Regions from separate parts of the Pseudomonas sp. LBUM1656 genome, predicted to be linked through region 1. Evidence: riboswitches for the same ligand, from Rfam matches in the RefSeq annotation. Region 1 holds a riboswitch; the other holds the start of a gene.
The links. Region 1 has a riboswitch for cobalamin ahead of cobO (cob(I)yrinic acid a,c-diamide adenosyltransferase). Riboswitches for the same ligand answer to the same signal wherever they lie in the genome.
Positions count from the first base shown of each region.

Region 2: linked by a shared signal. The riboswitch ahead of cobW (cobalamin biosynthesis protein CobW) and the one ahead of cobO (cob(I)yrinic acid a,c-diamide adenosyltransferase) in region 1 are both predicted to bind cobalamin.

Region 1 is NZ_CP166800.1:1,868,927-1,876,781, reverse strand. Features, by position in the region: gene ACA072_RS08355 (cobyric acid synthase) at 1-1,005, opposite strand, end outside; gene cobD (threonine-phosphate decarboxylase CobD) at 1,002-1,994, opposite strand; gene cbiB (adenosylcobinamide-phosphate synthase CbiB) at 1,987-2,895, opposite strand; gene bluB (5,6-dimethylbenzimidazole synthase) at 2,892-3,542, opposite strand; gene ACA072_RS08335 (cobyrinic acid a,c-diamide synthase CobB) at 3,539-4,921, opposite strand; gene cobO (cob(I)yrinic acid a,c-diamide adenosyltransferase) at 4,932-5,543, opposite strand; cobalamin riboswitch at 5,625-5,858, opposite strand; gene ACA072_RS08325 (hypothetical protein) at 6,015-6,599, shown strand; gene ACA072_RS08320 (PQQ-dependent sugar dehydrogenase) at 6,667-7,855, shown strand, end outside.
Region 2 is NZ_CP166800.1:2,874,344-2,882,198, reverse strand. Features, by position in the region: gene cobN (cobaltochelatase subunit CobN) at 1-784, opposite strand, end outside; gene cobW (cobalamin biosynthesis protein CobW) at 788-1,849, opposite strand; cobalamin riboswitch at 1,948-2,161, opposite strand; cobalamin riboswitch at 2,357-2,584, shown strand; gene ACA072_RS13150 (CbtB domain-containing protein) at 2,704-2,895, shown strand; gene ACA072_RS13145 (CbtA family protein) at 2,907-3,611, shown strand; gene ACA072_RS13140 (cobalamin biosynthesis protein) at 3,608-4,021, shown strand; gene cobM (precorrin-4 C(11)-methyltransferase) at 4,120-4,866, shown strand; gene nfuA (Fe-S biogenesis protein NfuA) at 5,027-5,611, opposite strand; gene ACA072_RS13125 (fatty acid cis/trans isomerase) at 5,817-7,855, opposite strand, start outside.

The sequences.
Region 1 (7,855 bases):
GAGCATTTGCAGTCCGCCGCAAATCCCCAGCACTTTGCCGCCGTAGCGCAGATGACGACTGATGGCCGCGTCCCAGCCATTGGCACGCAGATACTCGAGGTCGCTACGCACGCTTTTTGAGCCGGGGAGGATGATCAGGTCGGCCGGCGGGATCGCCTGGCCAGGGCCGATGAATTGCAAGTCCACTTGCGGATGCAGGCGCAGCGGATCGAAATCGGTGTGGTTGCTGATGCGCGGCAATACCGGCACCACCACTTTCACCACGCGCTCAGCCTTGTCGGTCTGGCGCTGATCGATGCCGTCCTCGGCTTCCAGGTGCAAATCCATCACATACGGCAGCACGCCGATCACCGGTTTGCCGGTGCGCGCTTCCAGCCAGTCCAGTCCCGGTTGCAGCAAAGCGATGTCGCCGCGAAAACGGTTGATGATGAAGCCTTTGACCCGTGCCTGTTCGGTGGGCGACAGCAATTCCAGCGTGCCCACCAGATGCGCGAATACCCCGCCGCGATTGATGTCGGCAATCAACACCACCGGACAATCCACCGCTTCGGCAAAGCCCATGTTGGCGATGTCGCCGGTACGCAGATTGATCTCGGCCGGCGAGCCCGCGCCTTCGACCATCACCACCGGATAGGCCGCGCTCAATCGTTCATGGGAGGCCAGCACCGCTTGCATGGCGATGGTTTTGTAGTCGTGATAGGCCACCGCGTTCATCGTTGTGACTGCGCGACCATGAATGATCACTTGGGCGCCGGTGTCGCTGTTGGGTTTGAGCAGTACCGGGTTCATGTCGGTGTGCGGCTCAAGGTTGGCCGCCTGGGCTTGCACGGCCTGGGCGCGACCGATCTCGCCACCGTCGGCGGTCACGGCACTGTTGAGCGCCATGTTCTGCGGTTTGAACGGCACGACGCTCACGCCCTGACGCGTGACCCAGCGGCACAACGCCGTCACCAGGGTGCTTTTACCGGCGTCGGACGTGGTGCCTTGCACCATTAGCGTGGTCATTGGGATTCCTTGACGTAGTCTTGAAGCGCCAGTTCGAGACGCTGCCAATCGGCCTCATCCGCAGGCAAGCCAAAACGCACGCTACTGTTGTGGGTGAACAGCCGCAGCAAGATGCCGCGCCTCGCCATGAACTCGTGCAGCGCTTCGGCACGCTCGGTGATCAGCCATTGAAACAAGGCGCAGCCACCCTGCGGCTGCAAACCATACTGCCCGAGCAACAGCGCCAATCGTTCGCTGGCCACTTCGCTGCGTACCCGCTGCCTGGCGTGGCCTTCGGTGTCCAGCAAACAGGCTTGGCCTAGCACCCGTGTCGGCCCGCTGACCGCCCACGGCCCGACCTGCTCGGCGAGTAATTTGAGCAGCTTGCGCTCAGCCAGGACAAAGCCCAGCCGCACACCGGCCAGGCCAAAAAACTTGCCGAAGGAACGCAGCACAATCAAACCGACCAGATGGGCAAACGGCGCCAGGCTCAGCGTCGGCGTGTTGTCCATGAACGCCTCGTCCACCACCAGCCAGCCACCGCGCGAGGCCAGTCGGGCATGCCAGTCGAGCAGGCGACTCGGGGTCAGGCTCAGGCCTGTCGGGTTGTTGGGATTGACCACCACCAGCACGTCGAGGCTGTCGATATAGAAGTCGACCTCCTGCTCCAGCACTTCGCGCACAATGTAGCCGTTGCGCCGCCACGCTTCCGCGTGTTCGGCGTAGCACGGCGACAGCACGCCGACCTTGCCGGCCCGGCGCAGACGCGGCAGCAACTGGATGGCCATTTGCGAACCGGCAACCGGCAGCACCTGGGCGGCGCCGTAATAATCGCAGGCTGCCTGCTCCAGACCGTCATCGGTTTCCGGCAAGCGCGCCCAGGCCCGCAGCGGGATTTCCGGGATCGGGAATGGCCACGGCGCGAGGCCGCTGGACAGGTCCAGCCAATCGGCTTCGGCAATGCCGTATTCGAGCGCCGCCTTGCGCAAGCGGCCACCGTGCTCAAGCATAGAATTCAGCTCCCACGCAGAGAATCAGCAGCCATAACCATACCCCGCGCTGGACCAATTGCCAGCCACGGTCGATGGAGTCGGCATCCGCCGGCACACCTTCGCCCAGTTGCGGACGCTGATGCAGTTCACCGTGATAGATCGCCGCCCCGCCCAACTCGACGCCGAGTGCACCGGCACCGGCCGCCATCACCGGCCCGGCGTTCGGGCTGTCCCAGGTCGGGCCCTGGGTGCGCCAACATTTCAACGCCAGTCGGGTTTTGCCCAGCAGCGCGTAGGTCAACGCCACCAGGCGCGCAGGAATGTAGTTGAGGACATCGTCGATTTTCGCCGCCGCCCAGCCGAAACGTTCGAAGCGTTCGTTGCGATAACCCCACATCGCGTCCAGGGTGTTGCTCAAGCGATAGAGCACCACGCCGGGTGCGCCGGCCACGGCAAACCAGAACAGCGCAGCAAATACCGCATCGCTGCCGTTTTCCAGGACTGATTCGGTGGCGGCGCGGGCGACTTCGGTTTTATCCAGCTCGCTGGTCTGGCGGCTGACCAGATAGCCGACACGTGTGCGCGCCTCCTCCAGATCATCGCTGCGCAGGGCCTTGGCCACCGGCTCGACATGTTCGCCGAGGCTGCGCATGCCGAGCGCGCAATAGAGCGCGAGAATCTCGACCACCCAGCCGACATAAGGCGCCCAGGAAAACGCCGTGGCCAGCAAGGTCAGCGGCAACACCGCAATCACCCAAGCGGTGACGCCGTGACTGCGCCAGCCGCGCCCCTCACCATTGAAACGTCGCTCGATGCGGTCGGCAAAACGGCCGAACGCCACCAGCGGATGCCAGCGTTTGGGTTCGCCCAGCAGCGCGTCCAGCGCCACCGCGGCGACACTCAATAACGCCACACTCATTGACTCACTCCCCAATAATTTTCATACAGCAACTCACTGAGCGGACGCGCCTGCGCCCACCCTTCGAGTACCAGCATCGGCGCCGGATAGAATTCCTTGACCGGGCCGAGGCAAAGAACTGCCAACGGCTTGGCTCCGGCGGGTAAACCCAGCAAGTCCGCCAGTGCTTGCGGCTCGAACAGCGACACCCAGCCCATGCCCAGACCTTCAGCGCGGGAGGCCAGCCAGAGGTTCTGGATCGCGCAGGACAACGAGGCCATGTCCATTTCCGGCAAGGTGCGACGGCCAAAGATGTGGCGTTCGCGATCATCCATCAGCGCGGCGACCAGCACCTCGGCGCAATCGTTGATGCCTTCGACCTTGAGCTTCATGAATTCGTCGGTGCGCTCGCCGAGGGCTTCGGCGGTGCGGATGCGTTCTTCTTCCACCAGTTGCTGGATCTTGCCGCGCAGGGCCCGGTCGCTGATGCGGATGAACCGCCAGGGCTGCATCAGGCCGACGCTGGGGGCTTGATGGGCTGCTTCGAGCAGGCGCTGCAGTAACTCGGGCTCGACGGTGCCGCCGCTGAAGTGGCGCATGTCGCGGCGTTCGGCAATTGTCCTATAAACCGCTTCGCGTTCGGCTTCGGAAAATGCGTTGTCGGTCATGGCCTCTTCGCGAGCAAGCCCGCTCCCACAGGGGTTAGGTGATCCAATGTGGGAGCGGGCTTGCTCGCGAAGGCGTCCCTGAAGTCGGGAAGAAATAGTGCAGCGATCGCGTTCGGATTGGACGGGAAATAGAAGTGGACGTAGGAAGCCGTCATCCGCCCCTCACGATAAACCGCCTCCGCCCCACGCCCGCCGTTCGGGCTCAGCCCACGAGCAATCGGCTCAAGCTCGGTGCTGGTCAACGAATGGTGATAGGTGTGCCCGCGCAACGAACCTTCCGGCAACTCAACGGCTTGCAGCGCCAGCGCAGCCAGACGTTTCTGCATCACCGCATCACCGGCCAGCAAACCGACCAATTCAGCGCGAGTGCCTTCGACGTCGGTCAACGAATCGAGCAGGTACAACATCCCGCCACATTCGGCCAGCAACGGTTTGCCGGCGGCATGATGGGCGCGGATAGCATTGAGCATCGAGGTGTTCTGTGACAGCGCCACATGGTGCAATTCCGGATAACCGCCCGGCAAATAAAGGCTGTCCGCCTCTGGCAAATCAGCATCGCGGATCGGCGAGAAAAACAGCAATTCGGCGCCCATGGCCCGCAGCAAATCCAGGCTCGCGCCGTAGGTGAAAGCAAACGCTTCATCACGGGCCACGGCGATTCGCACGCCGGCCAGCAAAGGCTCGGCGACGATCATTTCAGGTGCCGCAAATTCCACGGGCGGCGGCAGCGCCACGTCGCAACTGCTGGCCAGCGATTGGGCCGCGGCATCGAGGCGCAGGTCGAGATCGTTCAACTCGCTGGCCTGGACCAGACCGAGATGACGACTCGGCAATTCAATCCCGGTCTCACGCGACAACGCGCCGTACCAGCGCAAGCCTTCCGTCAAGCTGCCTTCCAGCAATTGCGCGTGGCGCAGCGTGCCAACACGGTTGGCCAACACACCGGCAAACGGCAAGTCCGGCTGATACTTGGCCAACCCCAACGCCAGCGCACCGAAAGTCTGCGCCATCGCCGTGCCGTCGATCACACCGAGCACCGGCACACCGAAGTGCCGCGCCAGGTCCGCGCTGGACGGCGTGCCGTCGAAAAGGCCCATGACGCCTTCGATGAGGATCAGGTCGGCCTCACCGGCGGCTTCCCACAACAGTCGACGACTTTCCTGCTCGCCGACCATCCACATGTCCAGTTGATACACCGGCGCACCGCTGGCGCGCTCGAGAATCATCGGGTCGAGAAAGTCCGGGCCGCACTTGAACACGCGAACCTTGCGCCCCTGATTGCGATGCAAACGGGCCAGCGCGGCGGTGACGGTGGTCTTGCCCTGACCGGAGGCCGGCGCGGCAATCAATACCGCCGGGCATTGACGATGGCTATTCATAAAGTGCAGCTCACAACTCGACGCCTTTTTGCGCTTTGATCCCGGCCTGGAATGCGTGTTTGATCACGCCCATTTCGGTGACCGTGTCGGCCAGTTCGATCATCTCCGGTTTGGCGCCGCGACCGGTGACCACCACATGTTGCATCGGCGGACGCGCCTGCAAGTCAGTGAGCACTTGATCGAGGTCGAGGTAACCGTGCTTGAGCGCAATGTTCAACTCATCCAGCACCACCAGGCCGATCGATGGATCGCGCAGCAGTTCGCGGGACACTTCCCAAGCGGCTTCGGCGGCGGCGATGTCACGCTGGCGGTCCTGGGTTTCCCAGGTGAAGCCCTCGCCCATCACATGAAAACGCACCTGCTCCGGGAAGCGGCGGAAGAACAGCTCTTCGCCGGTACTGTTGCGGCCCTTGATGAACTGCACCACGCCGCACTGCATGCCGTGCCCCATGGAGCGGGCGAGCATGCCGAAGGCCGAGCTGCTCTTGCCTTTGCCGTTGCCGGTCAGTACCAGCAGCAGGCCGCACTCGTTCGGCGAGTTGGCGATGCGTTCGTCGATCACGGCTTTTTTGCGCTGCATGCGCGCCAGATGGCGTTCGTCACGATCAGGGGAATCAGTCATGGGGGAGCTCTCCGTTGAGGCTGGATAACGGCGGGCAGGCACAAGAATAGACGGCAAGAAGCCTGGCATCGCCCACCGTGATGCCGTTGGATGAATCAGGCCGGTCTCCGGGCTCATGAGCGGCTTGCGCCGGACTGCGCGCCTTCCCATGTCGACAGTCGACACAGTGGCTCAAGGCGCAATCTTTACTCATTTACCGTTGCGGGGGCAGCGCCGGGATCGTGACGTTTCGTCGCTTGAAGATGGTCACTCACCGGCTTCCCTGTTTCACTCTGTCGACCTTCGCCACAGAGCACCTGAAACAAGCCGCGAAGGTTAGAGGGTTGGGGGTGGAGCGTCAATTGAAGACAAAGCGCGGGCGAGCGATATACTGCCGCCGGTCAATTTACTGACACCCCAACTTGCACCACACTGTCAGCAGTGATATCAAAGCGCCACAACCCAACATCACAATTACAAAGGGTGAGCAACATGCAAGGCATGATCATCAGCAATCCGAAGCTGGAATTCCTGCGACCGGTGCTGGAACGCTGGTTTGACTGTATAGACCGCTACAATGCGGTGCGCGGCGATAACGATACGCCTTACTGGTACGACGAAAAAGCCAACCTTGGCTTGCTCTCCGCCGCGGCCTGGATGGCGGAAATGGTCACGTTGCAACAAACCACAACGCGCAAGCAGAACGAAGAAGGCGAACGCAACGGCCGTGCCGATCTGTTTATCGCCTCCCCCGAAGAACGCGCCTACCTTCAGGCCACTCAACGTTGGCCGAAGGTCAATAGCCTGAACCTGAGCCAGGCGCTGCAGGACATCACCAGCAACGCCAAACGCATCAGCTACGCCAGCGACCTGAAACTCGGCTGCTTGTTTGTTGCGCCCCAAAAGGCCCAGCAGAGCGCGACACCGGAAGAACTTCAGGACATGGTCGACGACCTGCAAAAAGAACACAGCTGCGCCGTGGCCTGGTATTTCCCGTACGCCTATCGCAAGTTGCGCAATGAAGCCGGCAACTATCACCCCGGCATCGCCGTGCTGTTCAAGGAAGCCCGCGGCTGACCGGTTGAACCATCGCGCTTCAAATCTTCTCTATGATTAAGTCAATGCATTCATAGGGAAGATCCGCATGCGCAAGCCCCAGCTCGTTCTCGTCATCGCGCTCGCCGGAGGGCTCGCCGCTTGTGGTGAAACCTCCAGCTTGCAAGTCTCCGACGGCACCGGCCCGTCACCCAAGTTGCCAGAACCCAACAAAACCCTGATCCCGACGGTGAATATCGCCCCGGCGATCGGCTGGCCGGAGGGCGCGAAACCCACTCCTGCGGCGGGCACTCAAGTGGCGGCATTCGCCGAAGGGCTCGATCACCCGCGCTGGCTCTACGTGCTGCCCAACGGCGACGTGCTGGTGGCCGAAACCAACGCGCCACCGAAACCCGATGACGGCAAAGGCATTCGCGGCTGGGTAATGGGCAAAGTCATGGGCCGTGCCGGTGCCGGCGTCCCCAGCCCGAACCGCATCACGCTGCTGCGGGACAAGGACCACGATGGCATCGCCGAAACCCGCACGGTGTTCCTGGAAAACCTCAATTCGCCGTTCGGCATGACCCTGGTCGGCAATGACCTGTACGTCGCCGACACCGATCGCTTGCTGCGCTTTCACTATGAAAACGGCGCCACGGCAATCAAGTCGCAGCCGATCAAGGTGGTCGACCTGCCGGGCGGCACGTTGAATCACCACTGGACCAAAAACGTCATCGCCAGCAAGGACGGGAGCAAGCTGTACGTCACGGTCGGCTCCAACAGCAACGTTGGCGAAAACGGCCTGGACCAGGAAGAAGGTCGCGCGGCGATCTGGGAAGTGGATCGCGCCACCGGCAATCACCGCATCTTCGCCTCGGGGATTCGCAATCCAAACGGTCTAGCCTGGGAACCGCAGACCGGTGCCTTGTGGACGGCGGTCAATGAGCGGGACGAAATTGGCAGTGATCTGGTGCCGGACTACATCACTTCGGTGAAAGACGGCGGATTCTACGGCTGGCCCTTCAGCTATTACGGCCAGCACGTCGACATTCGCGTCGAGCCGCAAAACCCGGACCTGGTGGCCAAGGCCATTGCGCCGGACTACGCGGTCGGCCCGCATACCGCGTCGCTGGGCCTGTCGTTTGCCGAGGGCAACTCGCTTCCAGCGCAGTTCAAGGAAGGCGCCTTCATCGGTCAGCACGGCTCGTGGAACCGCAAGCCACACAGTGGCTATAAGGTGATTTTCGTCCCGTTCGCGGGCGGTAAACCGACCGGGCAACCGGTGGATGTGCTGACAG
Region 2 (7,855 bases), 1.0 Mb from region 1:
TCACCCCCGCCTCGACTTCGTCCAGCAAATCCTCGACCACCGTCAGGCAGCCGGGTTCTTTCAAACTGGCCAGCGCAATCGGCAACGGATTCAAACCCGCCGCCTGCAAACGCTGGCAGAAAACATCGATAAACGCAGTGTTCGCCGCCTGCAAATGCGAGCGATAAAACAGCACCGCCGCCACCGGTTGACCGGCCTGCCAGTCGGCTTGCCAATCGCTCAGTTCAGCGGGGCTTTTCTGCGGATGATAAATCGCCGTGCGCGGCAGGGTTTGCGGCTCAGCCCAGGCGTAATCGCGATCCAGCCAGCGATTGGCCAGACAACGGAAAAAATCCAGGGCATTGGCCATGCCGCCCTGACGCAAAAACTGCCAGAGCCGGTCGCGGTCGTCGGCAGACACGGTGCTCAGGTCGCTGAGCTCCGGGTCCGGACGATCATCGCCTGGCACCAGAATCAGCTGCACACCGCGTTGGGACAGCTCCACCAGACGTTCGACCCCGTAACGCCAATAGGCGATGCCGCCGTGCAGCGAAATCAGAATCACCTTGGCATGGCGCAACACTTCGTCGACATACAAGTCGACCGACGCATGATTCTGCACCTGCATCGGGTTGGCCAGACGCACGCTGGGGTAATCGTGCGGTAACTGCTGCGCCGCTTCGGCAAGCAGCGCCAGGCTTGAATCACCGCTGCACAGGATCACCAGCTCGGCGGGGGTTTGTCCAAGGTCGGCGATGTTGTCATCCGACACGAAACCGCCGGGCTGGGTCCTGAGCAGGTGCATGGCTTAAACGCTGAGCGCGGCGCGCAATTGCGCTTCGAGCAGAGCGGCATCCAGTTCCTGGCCGATCAGCACCAGACGCGTGGTGCGCGCTTCATCGGCGCCCCACTGACGGTCGAAATGCTTGTCGAAACGCGTGCCCACGCCCTGGATCAGCAAGCGCATCGGTTTGTTCGGGATCGCCGAGAATCCTTTGACGCGCAGGATGCCGTGCTGGACTACGAGTTGGGTCAGCGCGTCGAGCAGCAGGCTTTCGTCAGCTTGCGGCAGTTCGATTGAGATCGAATCGAAGGCGTCGTGATCGTGATCGTCTTCACCTTCATGGTGGTGATCGTGATGGCTGTGACGGCTGTCGATGTGTTCTTCGGAACCGGCACCGAGGCCGATCAGCACGTCCAGTGGCACACGGCCGCTGCTGGCTTCGATGACTTTGACGGCGGGCGGCAGCTCTTCGGCGACTTCCAGGCGCACACGGGCCAGGTCTTCAGGGCTGATCAGGTCGGCCTTGTTGAGAATCACCAGGTCGGCGCTGGCCAGTTGGTCGGCGAACAGCTCGTGCAGCGGCGATTCGTGGTCCAGATTCGGGTCGAGTTTGCGCTGGGCATCCACTTGATCCGGGAACGCGGCGAAGGTGCCGGCGGCGACGGCCGGGCTGTCGACCACGGTGATCACCGCGTCAACGGTGCAGGCGCTGCGGATTTCCGGCCACTGGAAGGCTTGAACCAAAGGCTTTGGCAGGGCCAGACCCGAGGTTTCGATCAGGATGTGGTCGAGGTCGCCGCGACGGGCGACGAGTTCGCGCATCACCGGGAAGAACTCTTCCTGGACGGTGCAGCACAGGCAGCCGTTGGCCAGTTCGTAGACGCGGCCGTTGGCCTCTTCTTCCGTGCAGCCGATAGAGCACTGTTTGAGGATTTCGCCGTCGATGCCCAGTTCCCCGAACTCGTTGACGATCACCGCGATGCGGCGGCCTTGTGCGTTGTCGAGCATGTGCCGCAGCAAAGTGGTTTTGCCCGAACCGAGGAAGCCGGTAACGATGGTGACGGGGAGTTTGGCCAGTGTTTTCATCGGATGCCCTTTGGCAAGGTGGCGGGCATACGGGACGACAATCGCAGCGACGGGCGCGCGCGGAAGAGTTCGCCACCGGATCACCCCGCCCGGTTGTAGTGAGAATCTGTGTCGAGGCAGGTCTCCTGGCTGACGGTGTGCCGGGCGGTTGGCCTGGCGTTGGCTGCGCCTTCCCGCGACCCCGTTGGACAGGGCTTGCAGTGGCGTGGCAGCGAACATCACCGTTCACAGTTGCGGGGGCAGCCGCGGCATCGACCGCGTTCCCTTCTTAGCTTCGGCCGATGCCGAAGAACCTCGAAAGCGCAAGGCTACGCATCGTGTGGGGGCGGGTCAATGTTCACATGACATCGGCGGCGCTCCCTTCGCGAGCAAGCCCGCTCCCACATTTGACCAAGTTCCTTCAGAGAGATGCGGTCGAATGTGGGAGCGGGCTTGCTCGCGAAAGGGGCTCATCGGTTCCGAGTTGAGAACCCCTGCCAATTGACGCCCAACCCCCGCCCATGCTCTCCTACACGCCTTGTTACGGGTGCCCTTCACAGGGTGAAACGGGAAACCGGTGAATCATGTGCTTTACTCAAAGCCATGTCAGTCCGGTGCTGCCCCCGCAACGGTAAGCGAGCGAAGCGTCAAATCCACTGTGCCAGCAGTTCGGCATGGGAAGGTGATGCTTGCAGGTTCAGGCGCAAGCCTTGGCCCCTCGTGAGCCCGGAGACCGGCCCGCAACACAAAGTGACCACTACGATCACTGAATAACAAACCCGCGGTGGGCGGGCGCTGTTGAACCTCTGCGTGCCCGACTCGCAGGGGTCTTCCATGCGCTCTATTCACCCGCTGACAGACCAGAGGGAAGCGCCATGTCGATCATCAGCAGCACCGGCCACAGCACCGCCAGCACCACCACAACCCTGAGCCAACGCCTGACCGCCGCCGTGTGTGCGTCGATCCTTGGCGCGTGCCTCGTCTATTTCGCCGGTTTCTCGCACATCGAAGCGGTACACAACGCCGCGCACGATACCCGTCACAGCTCCGCCTTCCCGTGCCATTGAGACCTGCCGACATGATCAAGCGTATCGCGCAAACCGCAGGTTTCACCGGGCTGCTGGCCGCCCTGTTGCTGACCCTGCTGCAAAGCTTCTGGGTTTCTCCGTTGATTTTGCAGGCGGAAACCTACGAAAAATCCGAGCCGGCCGCGGTTGAAGTTCACGAACACGCCGCCGGTGTCGCCGCTCACACTCACGACGCCGAAGCCTGGGAGCCGCAAGATGGCTGGCAGCGCGTGCTGTCGACCACCGGCGGCAACCTGGTGGTAGCCGTCGGTTTCGCCCTGATGCTCGCCGGTCTCTACACCTTGCGTGCACCGACCAAGACCTCTCAGGGCTTGCTTTGGGGCCTGGCGGGTTACGCGACCTTCGTACTGGCGCCGACCCTCGGCCTGCCGCCTGAATTGCCGGGCACTGCCGCCGCTGATCTGGCCCAACGGCAACTCTGGTGGATCGGCACGGCCGCCTCCACGGCTGTCGGCATTGCGTTGATTGTGTTCAGCCGTCACTGGCTGATGAAGATCCTCGGCGTGGCGATTCTCGCCGTTCCGCACGTGATCGGCGCGCCACAACCGGAGGTGCACTCGATGCTGGCTCCGGAAGCCCTGGAAGCGCAATTCAAAATCGCTTCACAGCTGACCAACGTCGCGTTCTGGCTGGCTCTGGGCCTGATCAGCGCCTGGTTGTTCCGTCGCAAAAGCGATGGCCAATACCACGCATGATTGATCCCCGCACAGCGCCGACGTTAGTGGTCGGCCTGGGCTGCCAGCGCGGCTGCCCCGCCAGCACGCTGCGGGCGCTGATCGATCAGGCTTTGCAAGCTCATAAAATCGAACTTCATCAGATCAAGGCCCTGGCCAGCATCGACCTGAAGCGTAATGAGCCTGGCCTGATCGAACTCGCCGAACAACTCGCGTTGCCGCTGATGTATTTCAGCAGCGAGCAATTGAAAGGTTATAAACCGCAACTCAGCCACCATTCGGACATCGCGTTCGAACGCACCGGCTGCTACGGCGTGGCGGAAAGTGCCGCCCTTGCCTTGGCCGAACACCTGGCCAACGCACCGGCGAAACTGCTGATTTTGCGACAAAAATATGCCCAGGCCACCCTGGCGTTGGCCTGCGTTGCGTAAGATCCCCGATAATCCCCACCTTCGATCATGAGCAATCTTCATCTGAAGCCTTGCCCAAGCCCCTGTTCTGACAGACTCTCTATTCAAAGGAACGGACGATGACCGTCTACTTCATTGGCGCAGGTCCCGGCGACCCGGAACTGATCACCGTCAAAGGCCAACGGCTGATCCGCAGTTGCCCGGTGATCATCTATGCCGGCTCTTTGGTACCCGCCGCCGTGCTCGAGGGCCATTGCGCCAAACAGGTGGTCAACAGCGCCGAGTTGCACCTTGAACAGATCATCGAACTGATCAAGACCGCCCATGCCAAAGGCCAGGACGTCGCGCGGGTGCATTCGGGTGATCCAAGTCTATATGGGGCGATTGGTGAGCAGATTCGTTATCTGCGCGAACTCGGGATTGCGTTTGAAATCGTTCCCGGGGTCACGGCGACTGCGGCGTGTGCGGCGCTATTGGGGGCAGAACTGACGTTGCCCGACATTTCACAGAGCGTGATTCTGACCCGTTATGCCGACAAAACCGTGATGCCGGCCGGTGAGGAACTGGGCAGCCTGGCGCAGCATGGGGCGACGATGGCGATTCATTTGGGCGTGCAGCATCTGGAAAAGATCCTCACCGAATTACTGCCGCATTACGGCGCGGACTGCCCGATCGCGGTGATTCATCGGGCAACGTGGCCGGATCAGGATTGGGTGGTGGGGACGATTGAAGACATTGCCGGGAAGGTTGCGACGAAAGGGTTTCGGCGTACGGCGTTGATTCTGGTGGGTCGGGTGTTGGGGAGTGATCAGTTCAGCGAGTCGTCTTTGTATCGCGCCGGGCATGCGCATCTCTACAGGCCCTGATCGTTCCCACGCTCTGCGTGGGAATGCCTCAACGGACGCTCTGCGTCCGCTTTTGGGACGCGGAGCGTCCCTGGCTGCATTCCCACGCGAAGCGTGGGAACGATCAAAAAAAACGGCACTCACGGGTGCCGTTTTTTTATATCTGCAGCGAACACCTTACTTAGTAGTAGGCGTTTTCTTTCTGCGTATGGTCAGTTACATCGCGAACACCCTTGAGCTCGGGAATGCGCTCGAGCAAGGTGCGCTCGATGCCTTCGCGAAGGGTGACGTCTGCCTGGCCACAGCCCTGGCAACCACCGCCGAACTTCAACACCGCGATGCCGTCATCGACCACATCGATCAGGCTGACCTGACCGCCGTGGCTCGCGAGCCCCGGGTTGATCTCGGTTTGCAGGTAATAGTTGATGCGCTCGTTGATCGGGCTGTCGGCGTTGACCATCGGGACTTTGGCGTTAGGCGCCTTGATGGTCAGTTGGCCGCCCATGCGGTCGGTGGCGTAGTCGACAACCGCATCGTCCAGGAAAGCTTCGCTGAACGAGTCGATGTACGCAGTGAAGCTTTTCAGCCCCAGCGCGGTGTCTTCAGGTTTTTCTTCGCCCGGCTTGCAGTAGGCAATGCAGGTTTCGGCGTACTGGGTGCCAGGCTGGGTGATAAAGACGCGGATGCCGATACCCGGGGTGTTCTGCTTGGAGAGCAGATCAGCCAGATAATCGTGGGCGGCGTCGGTGATGGTAATAGCGGTCATGGAAACTCCTCGCAGGCTTGGGCGCAGTTTACGCCAATCATCGCGCCGTACAAAGTCCTAGTATTTTTGTCGGGAAAGAGCCGGATCAACGTTGAGTGCCGATTCGCCGCAAATCCAGCCTAAAAGCCAACCGAAACCACCACACATCCTCAGTTGGAGCGGCGGCGCCTAATAGATCTGACACCGGCCAGCAATCAACGGTCGATCAAAGATTCTCGTACCGGTTCATGTCCAGCACGCCCTCTTCCACCGGCTCGGTTTCGTGGAGGTAGCGGCTCAGGTCATGGAAGTAAAACCAGAACTGCGGATGGCTGCGGCGAATGCCCCAGCGCTCGACGATTTTCTCGAAACGGTGCGCGTCCTTGGCGTTTTCCATGGCATCGACGAACGCCGGTACCTGGTCGGCGGGAATGTTGAACATGAAATTCGGGTAGCTGCTGAGCACGCCCGGAAAAATCGTCACGGTGTCGAGCCCTGGCTGATAACGCCGCGATTCACCGAGCAGGAACGCCACATTGCTGTGGGCCCGGTTGCGCAGCAGGCTGTAGACCTCGCGCTTGCCTCTCGCCGTCTCGATGCGCAGCATGGTCGCTTCCGGCAACTGGTCGATAACCTTCAGGCCAGCCGCCGGGCGTGAAGTCAGGCGACTCAAGGCCTGTTCGGCACTCTGCAACGCCGGGTCGATGTTCGGTCGCGAGCAGTACGCGCCGTCGCAGCGGTTGATCGGATCGGGCCTGGCGTTGAGTTCACCGTAACGGGTCAGCAACTGCATCGCGAAGTCGCGCTTGGGGTCTTTCTCGTCCAGTTTCAACGCCGTCGGCGTGTCATTATCGATGGCCTCGTAATCCAGCCACATCTTGAATTGGCCGCCGGCCTGGTACCAATCATTGAGGTAATCGTCTCGCGAATCGGCCGGCATCAGGCGCAGGAAATTCTGCTCGGCACCGTTGCGGATCAGGTCGAAGTACAGGCGCGTCTGCGCCTGGTGGGACACGTTACCGAACACGTCGAAGTTGACCGCCAACTGATAATACGTGCGCTCCAGCAGCGGGAAGTCGAACAGCCAGATTGTTTGCGGCACGTCGCCGATCAGGCCCTTGTTCACCGAAGCACTGTCGAAATGCCGAAAGATGCTCAGCAGCGCGTTGTCGTTGCCGGCCCACAAGGTCGACCAGCTCGGCGCTGGCAGTTCGGCGTAGTTGTCTCGACGCAACGCTTCGTACTCGTTGCGTTTGTTGCGGTAGTCGTGCCACAGGCTCAGGACGCTGCCGACGTCGTCGTTTTGCCCCGGCATGGCCAGCAACGGCGTGGCCTGGCCGCGATAGTTCGGGTCGGTGATGTAGAGGTCGTGTTCCGGCGCCTGGAACAGCGCCCAGAAGTTATCGCGAATCACATCGGTGGCGATCTGGCCGCGGCAGACCGGGCCGCGAATGAAGGTGCGCACGAAGTATTCGGCGTTATCGAGCATGAACTGATAACGCGCCTGTGCGGGGATCGCTTCGAAGGTGGTGAACGGGTTGGCCCGGTGGTCAGGTCCGTATCCCGGCAAGGCGTTGACCTGCCATTGACCGTTGTAAAACAGGCTTTTGATCCGCGCCATCTTGGCCGCGCTCAGCGGATAGGTGATGTGGGTCTTGTGCACAATCACGCCCTGCACCGGCCACAAGCGGTAATACACTTGAGTGCCTGGATCGTCGTTCGGACGTCGGGTATTGATCAGGTCGATAGGCTGCCCGGTCGGGGTTCGCGAGCGCACCCACTGGAAGTAGTGCCCCGGCTCGCCGTCTTTGAAGTAGAGATGGGCAAGGAACCAATGCTCGAACAACCAGCGGCCGACCAGGCTTTGCCGCGCACCCGGGGCGTTGAGCAGATTTTCCCACTGCACCACCTGCAAGGCTTCCTTCGCACTCGGCACCAGGCCTTGCTCGTCAATGGGCGCACCGGAGGCCAGCCAGCGTTGCAGCGTCTGGTATTGCTGGTCGGTCAGGCCGGTGACCGCCAGCGGCATGCCTTCTTTCGGGTGGGTACTGGCGTAGCCGTCGAACTCCGCCGGCATGGCGCACATGTTGTCCCGGTTCAGGCCCAGGACGATGTCTTCCGGCAACTTGGCATTGGGTTGCAACGGCGTTGTGTGGCCCAGTTCCAGCATTCGTGCCATCAACGCTGCCTGACTGCCTTGGGCGTCGAGGACCGAATAGAAGCCCTTCTGCTGCCAGGCGCGTTTACCGAACGCGTCATAAAACA